Regions from separate parts of the Ruegeria sp. CDSB117 genome, predicted to be linked through region 3. Evidence: riboswitches for the same ligand, from Rfam matches in the RefSeq annotation. Region 3 holds a riboswitch; each other region holds the start of a gene.
The links. A riboswitch is a leader RNA that binds a small molecule or an ion and turns the genes downstream of it on or off. The one in region 3 is predicted to bind cobalamin.

Region 1 (2,197 bases), on a different contig from region 3:
TTCCAGTGGATCGGGCAGCATGGTAAACCAAGCGATAGGAATACAAACCAGTACGACGACACTCAGGGCTGGCAAGATCCGTCGGGCCCGACGCTCGTAGAACTTCAAAAGAAAGAAGCTATTTTTTCCAAGATCATCAAGGATAATAGAGGTTATTAGATATCCGCTGATAACGAAGAAAACGTCTACGCCTAAAAAACCTCCACTGAACAGGCTTATGCCGGAATGAAAAAGAACCACTGGTAAAACTGCAATGCTGCGAAGGCCATCAATTTCTTTCCGTTGCAGCATTTAATCAAAACCCACTCTTGTATTTTGTGCTCGGGCCTGTGAGCTTTCGAAGCGCATCTGTCGTCAAGAGTGTGTCGAGGAACTTTGAGCCGCCGCAGCCAATCGAACAAAGTATTGGCAGGTTTATGCGTTCCGGTCGTTGCAAGACCCAGGCTGAAAACTTCTGAGTGAGCCCTGCGAAGTCACTGCCATTGCTAGCACCCTTATCGTAGAATTTTTTTGGCTGATTGGAGCCTGGTACAAATTGCCATCACCGATTGGTTCGCGCTCTTGTCGAATCAAATCAATTCGTATTTGGTCCACGTGATGGTTCCCGACTGTATTCTGCGGTCAGGGATAAAAGGGAATACGGTGCGGTTCTGTGAAAAGACCAATTCCGTGACTGCCCCCGCAACTGTAGGCGGCGAGCGACCCGAGATCGTCCACTGGGCAATAGCCTGGGAAGGATCGGGATAGCTTTGACCCGCAAGTCAGGAGACCTGCCATCCGAAATTTATGAACCTGGGCGGGGTGTCCCAGAGGGAGATGACAATGTTTCAAGCGGTCCGTACCGTGCACGAACTTGCGCTCGCTTTGCCCCTGTCCGAACACAGGAGGCGTTGCCGTTGTCATTGCAAAAAGCTGACACCCAAAGGGGTAAGTGCTTGACGGAATTTAGTGTTCCGGTGCTGGTCACGGGGGCTCTGGCGCTGTCGGCGATCTTGTGGCTCGCGATTTACGCGGTGATTTGATGTCGGCCGTTTTACAAATCCGAGATCTGACGTTGGGCTACCGCGACCTGACATTGTTTCACCGCCTCTCCATGGATATCGCGGCCGGGACAACCCTGGCCGTTCTTGGTGCAAACGGGTCGGGCAAGAGCACATTTGTAAAGATGCTGCTGGGCTTGATGGATCCGCTTTCGGGCAGTTTGACTTGGCCGCAGGGCCGTCCTGGTGACATCGGGTACCTGGCGCAGATGACCGAGTTCGACCGCCGATTTCCCATCCGTGTGAGGGATCTTGCCGCGATGGGTGCTTGGCGCGGGTTTGGCTATCGTACCGGGCTGGACGCCGCGGCACGTGACCGGATGGCCGCCGCGCTGGATGAGGCCGGGGTACTGGATATCGCTGACCGGCCTCTGCATATGCTATCGGGCGGGCAACTGCAGCGCGCGCTGTTCGCACGGGTTATCATGCAGGACGCGCCGCTGATCCTGCTGGATGAACCGTTTGCCGCCGTCGACCAAAGTACTGAGGCGCATCTGCTGTCGATTATACGCCGATGGCGCGATGAGGGGCGCGCGGTGGTTTTGGTGGTGCACGATCTTTCCTCGGTACTGGACTATTGCAGCCACGCGCTGCTTTTGGGCGGGCAAGAGGCGACCCATGGACCGGTGAATGACGTTCTGACACCAGACCGGCTGGTTGCGCAAGGATACCTCTCGGAAAGTCAGGCGTCCTGGATGTTCCGTGGCACCCATTCAACAGCGGAGCACGCCAATGTATGACCTGATCGTCGAAATGTGGAGCTTTGCCTTCATGCGTCGCGCTTTTGTGGCAACCACGGTTTTGTCGGCTTCGGTCGCGCCGGTGGGGGCATTTCTTGTTCTGCGTCGCCTATCGCTGGCTGGTGAGGCCATGGCCCACGCGATTACCCCGGGCATCGTCATCGGCTTTGTCACGGCGGGCTTGTCAGTCATGTCACTGCTGGTCGGAGGGCTTATCGCGGGTGTTGGCGTCGCCATTTTGACCGCCTTTCTCGCACGCCGGACGATCCTGCGCAGCGATGCCAGCCTTGCCTCGCTGTATCTGATCGCACTGGCGGTGGGTATCTTTATTCTGTCTGCAGCAGGGTCCGCAGTCCCACTAAAAAGCTTCCTGTTCGGATCAATCCTTGGGATCGACGACGCGTCGATGATCCTTGT
Region 2 (2,197 bases), on a different contig from region 3:
CGCGCCTGCGCGTAGGTGGTTTATGGATGGTTTTAGGATGGTTTGGGGTCCACCTTGAACCCCGTACCCCGTTCACCGTGGACCCCGTACCGGGTTCAGGCTGGACGGGGTTCACAGTGACCCCCGTCTCAATGTCGGGCTCGGCCGTGGTTTCGAGCGCGGCCACGCGCTCCAGAACGATGCGGTAAATGACGGTGTAGCCATTCTTGCACTGCCGCCGCCCTGTCTCAATCAGAATGCCCTCGCGCAAGAAGTCGATGATGGTGCGCTTGACCGTGCTCTCGCTGAGCTCTGTGTGGCGCTGGATCGTCCCCTTGGAGCACCAGATGCCCGAGCCATCATCGCTCGCCTTGTCGGCCAGGAACATAATGATCTGCTTGCGCGCAGCGCTGCCAAAACGGCGCTCGGCGCATTCGTTTGCAACCGCCCAACTCATCAAATTATCCCAAGGTTAGAAACGATTTTGTGAGCATTCTGAATCGCAAAGAGCGTTGAAACTTTCGCTTTTTGTTCACTTTTTGTCAGGGGGTGTTTTGCACCCATAAGCCGTTGTTTTCGCTGCCTGTCTTTATGGATTGCAAATCCGTGTACACCGGTTCGATTCCGGTACTCGCCTCCACTTCTTTTCAAACACTTAGCTTTCTGCGCTGCTTTCGCAAATTCGGGCGTATACACTTGGGTATCATGTTCCTACTGGCTTCTGGAACAGCATAACCGTCGCCGTTGATGTCCGGGGTTAAATGTCGAAGCGGTTTGAAAGTAATGCCACACGTGCCAAATCTTTTCCCGCTAACAAACGGCGCGACGCACAATGCGTCAGTGGTAGAGGGATGTGCTTTGTCTTTGTCGCGCCTTTGCCCGCTTCCTTAATATTGCCCAAAGGTTCGCACAGAACGCGATTGCCCAAGTCGCGCCTGTTGCGATTGCCGGTCCAGCGATTCCGTTTGCACAACCGCACTACCTGATTGCCAAGCACGGAAGCGCTCAATCATCCGCGGCTGCGGGGCTGTTTTGCGCCTGGCTTCGTGATCGGATCGCATCGGATGCCGCTGACTGACTTCGGCTGGTCGCTTTTCTGACGTAACCGGTTTTCAAACCCTGGTCGTGCTTGACAAGCCCCCTGCCCGTGCCGCATGTCGCATGCGTTGGTGTCCATCCTCGGATGGATGAAAAGGGAATGTGCCAGCGATGTCATCGCCAAGCACAGCCGCCCCCGCGACCGTGACCGGAGAGGGTGCCCAAAGCCACTGGCCCAATAGGCCGGGAAGGCGGGACATCCGACAGGGCAAACGCTCTGACATCCGCAAGCCGGGAGACCTGCCAGCACCCGAAGTTGAAACCGGGCGGGGTGTTCCGGTGTCGGGTCCATGTCGCACACGTGGCCCGCATGAAACCCCGTCCCCCGTACAAAGGATTAGGGGGATGAGAGACGTGACCGAGACCGCACCAGTTGAATTGCTGGTCTGCACGACATGCCGCCGTGGGTTGCCCATCGAAGATGACGCCCAGCGACCCGGCACTTTGCTGCACAAAGCGCTTGAACAGGCGGGCTTGCCTGACGGCGTGGACCTGAAGCCGGTGGAATGCCTGTCGAACTGTGATCAGGGATGTTCGATCGTTTTGCGTGGTGGCTCGTCCCGATGGACCTTTATTTATGAAAACCTCGACGAGACCGACCACGTCGAGACCATCGTCGAAGGCGTCACCAAATATCTGGCCGCTGAAGACGGTCTGGTGAAATGGCGTGAGCGCCCCGAACATTTCCGCAAAAACTGTGCGGCCCGCATTCCCCCGATTGGAGCCCTGAAATGAGCAATCTCGAAAAACTCCCCGTCACTGTGATCACCGGCTTTCTGGGCTCGGGCAAAACTACGCTGGTCAAGCACCTGATGCAGAACCCGCAGGGCAAGCGTCTGGCTGTGGTCGTCAATGAGTTCGGCGATGTGGGTGTGGATGGCGATATCCTGAAATCCTGCGCCATCCCGGATTGCCCGGCGGAAAACATCATGGAATTGGCTAACGGATGCATCTGTTGCACTGTGGCCGATGATTTCATCCCGACCATCGAAGCCTTGATGGCGCTGGAGCCGCGTCCTGATCACATCCTGATCGAAACGTCCGGTCTCGCCCTGCCCAAACCGCTGCTCAAGGCGTTTGATTGGCCCGATATCCGCTCGAAAATCACCGTTGATGGTGT
Region 3 (2,197 bases):
AAAGGCCATGTCGGTCATGTTCATGTCGTGTACGACCAGCCGCTCGGGCTGAGTTTCAAACACCAGCGGCTCGCCGCAATTGTCGACGGTGATCTCGCGCGCTGTTGCGGCACTTGCAATGCCGCTGATCAGTGCAGCGCACCAGAGAGTTTTGTTCATTTTACTTTTCCTAGTTTGAGGTAGTGGTTCTTCGGATATCCAGTGCCGGGATCATGCGGCCTTCATGCTGAAAGCTAAGAAAATCGACACCAAACGTTTCACGGACCCTTTTGGGTGTCAGCACTTCGTGCACTGGGCCGAAACCGGTCAGGCGCGTGGATTTCATCAACGCGACATGGGTCGCGAATTCCGGGATCATGACCAGATCATGAACGATCATGACCACCGTAATGCCCAGCTCGGCGACCAGCGACAGCATGCGTCCCTTGGCATCCGGATCCAGATGGTTCGTCGGCTCATCCAAAAACAGCAACGACGGGTTCTGCGCCAGCGCCCTTGCAATATGAGCACGCTGGCGTTCCCCGCCGGATAACATGGCCATTCGCTTGTCGGCGAGGGCGAAGAGTCCGGTCAGTTTAAGGATTCGGTCCAATTCCAAGGCGTGCTCAGCGGCAGACCGATCAGCGCGGATGGGGATTTGCCCAAGGGCCACGTAGTCACGCAGAAACAAACGCCCGTCCGGCGATTCCTGCTGACTGACCACGGCGATCATTCGGGCGCGGTCCATTGCCGAAAGCTGCCGAAGGCTGCGCCCCTTTACCAAAACGTCCCCCAGCACAATCTCTTCACCGCCGCACAAAAGATTCAGCAGCGTTGTCTTACCCGCACCGTTTGGGCCGGCAATTGCCAGAGTGGCCCCTTCATTCAGTTCGAAATTGATGTTTTGCAGCAGTACGTCGCCGTTCAGGGCATAATACTCCAGCCCGCGCGCCTCAAGGAAAGCTCCGCAGGTCATGCGCTTGTCTCCACTTTTAGCCGCGGCAGGCGCGCCAGAGTCTTTTCAAGAAGGGCAGGCGGGCGCTGCGTTGCATTGGTCCACCCATCCGCGATGCGATGGTATTGATGTGCAAATTCGGCCAAAGCATCCACGTCCTCAGTCGATTGGATGTCACCGAAAAGGTACTGCGCTTTGTCGAATGCCTGAACCCCGACGGTTGTGGGACGACCGCAACCGGCCATGCAGGAAACGCTTTGGATGTCAAAACTGGATGGAAGCTTGCTTGCAAGCGCAGCGCGCAATGAATCCGCCCGGTCAGAACCCTCGCAGGTCTCGCAAATCAGAAGGAAATGATCAGGACTGATCGACATAGCCCACTCCGCCTGTTGCCAAGCGCGGGCAGAAGGTGCCAATCATGTCATCACGTCTTAGACGTGTCATAAAGCCTCCTTCCAGGACGCCCCGCCCCGGGTTGGTTGAACATCGGATGGTAGGTCTCCTGACTTGCGGGTCGTGGCTTGGCCATCCTTCCCGACCCATTTGGGGTCAGTGGGTATTTGGCGTCGCTCACCGCTTACAGTTGCGGGGGCAGTCACGGACTTGGCGCTTGTTGGCAACCTCACCGTATTCCCTTTTCATCCCGTGGCGAACCATAGGGAACCATCGCGGTGATGCTTGCCCGAGTTCCGAATTTGGGTCAAGCGATAATCCGCGCCGCCCCACGCACAGAGGTCATTTGTCATTTGCCAATGATCTGACTACGCTGCGTTGCAGAAATGTAGCAACAAAGGTGGATATGTTCTGGTTCCGGGGGGCCGCACATCCAATGTTTGAAACAACGAACACGCATTCAAAAACAAAGCCGGACGAGATGAAAATTCAAGAAAACAGAACCTATTCTCAACTGAAGGTAGGCGACAAGGCGCAGGTCACCCGATTGTGCACCGTGGACGACTTGTACGCGTTTGCCTCGGCTTCGGGTGACCACAACCCGCTAAATCTGGCGGCCTATGACGGAGATGGAGATGGACACCCCGAGGCTGTTGCGCCCGCCTTGTGGCCCGCGGGTTTGGTGGCTGCAGTCATTGGAAACATCTTACCGGGGGCCGGTACGCAAACACGTCGGGCGGACCTGAGTTTTCATGCTCCGGTTATGGCGGGCGAAGAACTGACCGCCTTTGTGGCTGTTACCGAAAAGCGTGAAGACGGCGACCTGACCTGTTCCGCCGAAGTGCGCCGGGTCGGGGATAACGCATTGAT
Region 4 (2,197 bases), on a different contig from region 3:
GGGGCGGTACTTGCGGGCAAGAACCTGATAGGCGGGGCTGGGCGTTTCGGTCATGTCTGCTCTGTCAGATTCGTGTCAGAAATGCAGCGTAGAGACCCTGACCGCCCGCGTCCACAGCAGGCTTTGTGGAATTTCGGTTTGGACAGCGTCTGTAAGCGGGATAAACCGGCTTTCAAAATCGGGTGGGCCGGTGGCAGTAGGAGCATAAGCTTTGGCAAAATTTGCAATCTACGCGCTGCCTGTTGGCTCAGGCACCTTGGCGCTGTCCCCCTTGCCGGGCGGCGGCGGTGGGTATGTGGATGATCTGAGGGTGATACAGGACTGGAACCCCGATCTGGTGATTTCAATGACCACCGAGGCCGAGATGCAGCAGGTCGGCGCAGGCGGTTTTGGTCGAGACGTTCAAAGCAGGTCCGCTACCTGGGTGCATCTTCCGGTCGAGGATTTTGGCACGCCGCCCCAGCCAATCGAAACTCTTTGGCCCCAAGCCAGCGCAGCCGCCCGGCAGGTTCTGTCCGACGGTGGACGCGTGCTGGTGCATTGCCGGGGCGGTTGTGGGCGGTCGGGGATGGTCGCGCTGAGGCTCATGGTGGAAAGCGGTGAAGATCCAAACCACGCGCTAAACCGGCTGCGCTTGGCCCGACCATGCGCGGTGGAAACGGATGAGCAGATGGCTTGGGCCATGAAACCGGCCCAGAGCGATCGGTGAACTAGGATCAGGCCGTGGCTTGTTGAACAACCTGATGCGATGGACGCGGTGCAAGGGCCGATGCCTGAAGCATGGCGCAAGGCAAGGCCGCCAAAACACCAGCAGGCAGAGTGGAAAAGTCAGGGTTGAACATCATATCGGCGTATTCGTCCAACGTGTCGGCCGAGTCGCCCGTGTTTGCCCCGCAATAGACCCTGATCCGGGCCGGGCTGGCGCGAAACCGTGCGGTGCAACCCTCATCGCAATGGGTCAGTTCGCTGGAGCCGTCCACCTCAAATTCGCTGGTCGTCATTGGTTGTGCTGTTGCCATCGCCTCGGCCAATGCCCGAGCCATTTGGGCCAATGCGGGGCAGGTTTTCCCCGTTTTCTGGCACAGGGTGGCGGTGAATTCGTGGGTCGTTGTCTTCCAGATCATAATGCGCCCTCCGCGCGGTGAGCGGGGGACGTGGAACAGGGAACTCAGCGTACTGAAGACCTGCCCGGACACCCCGCCCGAGTTTCGGTTTTTACTTTGATGGCAGGTCTCCTGACTTGCGGGTCATTGCTTTGCCGACCTTCCCAGCCTTTCGGCCAGTGGTATTTCGGCATTGCTTACCGCTTACAGTTGCGGGGGCAGTCGCGGCCTTGGTCCGTCCCGGCATTGCCGGGCTGGACCGCACCGAGTTCCCTTTTCATCCCGCCCCAATATAAGGACGAGAACCATCACCTCATCGCTAGCGGTTGGAGGTGGCTTGAGTCAAGCGGGCTGTTTTCCATCGTTCAAGTGGACGCTTGGTCACTTTGAAAATCTGTTGACTCTAGTCGCGCAAAAGCGCCGATATGCCATATGTGAACCGAATAGTTCAGATGCTTGCGAGGGCACCATGTTGGACAGCACTCCGGTCGTTTTGACCGAAGATTTCACGTTTTCTGCCGGAGAGGCCGAACTGTCGGCACGGCTGTATATGCCTGCCTCGGCACCTGATGTGGCGGTTGTAGTCCATGCAGCCACAGGCGTACCGCGCGACTATTACCAGCATTTTGCGCGGTGGTTGGTGGAAGAACAGGGTATGGCCTGTCTGACCTATGACTATCGCGATTTTGGCCACTCTCTACGCGGGCGCCTGCGCGATTCGCAGGCCACGATGGCCGATTGGGCGTTGATCGACATGCCCGCTGCCCGCGCTGAAATGCGGCGCAGATTTCCCGCCGCCCAGCAGTGGAGCATTGGCCATTCGGTGGGTGGAATGCTGGGGCCAATTCAGCCCGATATTGAGCAGATCGACCGGATGATCTGTGTCTGTTCAGGTTTGGTGACGGTATCCGACCACCCCTGGCCGTATCGCGCACTGGCGACAATGTTTTGGTATGCCCACCCGCCATTGCTGGTTAAGGCATTGGGATACCTGCCGGGCAAGGCGCTTGGGTTCGGCTCGGACCTTCCGGCACGTGTCTACTGGCAGTGGCGCAAATGGTGCACCAATGCACTGAACTACGTGCCAGATATCG

Region 1: linked by a shared signal. The riboswitch ahead of AC2FJC_RS22800 (metal ABC transporter ATP-binding protein) and the one ahead of AC2FJC_RS08015 (DUF1636 family protein) in region 3 are both predicted to bind cobalamin.
Region 2: linked by a shared signal. The riboswitch ahead of AC2FJC_RS12150 (DUF1636 family protein) and the one ahead of AC2FJC_RS08015 (DUF1636 family protein) in region 3 are both predicted to bind cobalamin.
Region 4: linked by a shared signal. The riboswitch ahead of AC2FJC_RS10280 (hypothetical protein) and the one ahead of AC2FJC_RS08015 (DUF1636 family protein) in region 3 are both predicted to bind cobalamin.

The regions. Positions count from the first base shown of each region.
Region 1 covers NZ_JBXWOS010000041.1:2,469-4,665, forward strand. The annotation lists gene AC2FJC_RS22795 (acyltransferase family protein) at 1-291, opposite strand, end outside; cobalamin riboswitch at 582-792, shown strand; gene AC2FJC_RS22800 (metal ABC transporter ATP-binding protein) at 1,022-1,780, shown strand; gene AC2FJC_RS22805 (metal ABC transporter permease) at 1,773-2,197, shown strand, end outside.
Region 2 covers NZ_JBXWOS010000009.1:104,484-106,680, forward strand. The annotation lists gene AC2FJC_RS12145 (hypothetical protein) at 1-436, opposite strand, end outside; cobalamin riboswitch at 1,130-1,339, shown strand; gene AC2FJC_RS12150 (DUF1636 family protein) at 1,423-1,812, shown strand; gene cobW (cobalamin biosynthesis protein CobW) at 1,809-2,197, shown strand, end outside.
Region 3 covers NZ_JBXWOS010000005.1:114,721-116,917, reverse strand. The annotation lists gene AC2FJC_RS08025 (ABC transporter substrate-binding protein) at 1-159, opposite strand, end outside; gene AC2FJC_RS08020 (ABC transporter ATP-binding protein) at 170-955, opposite strand; gene AC2FJC_RS08015 (DUF1636 family protein) at 952-1,308, opposite strand; cobalamin riboswitch at 1,410-1,615, opposite strand; gene AC2FJC_RS08010 (bifunctional enoyl-CoA hydratase/phosphate acetyltransferase) at 1,809-2,197, shown strand, end outside.
Region 4 covers NZ_JBXWOS010000007.1:146,392-148,588, forward strand. The annotation lists gene AC2FJC_RS10270 (DNA polymerase III subunit gamma/tau) at 1-54, opposite strand, end outside; gene AC2FJC_RS10275 (protein-tyrosine phosphatase family protein) at 212-709, shown strand; gene AC2FJC_RS10280 (hypothetical protein) at 717-1,124, opposite strand; cobalamin riboswitch at 1,209-1,428, opposite strand; gene AC2FJC_RS10285 (alpha/beta hydrolase family protein) at 1,573-2,197, shown strand, end outside.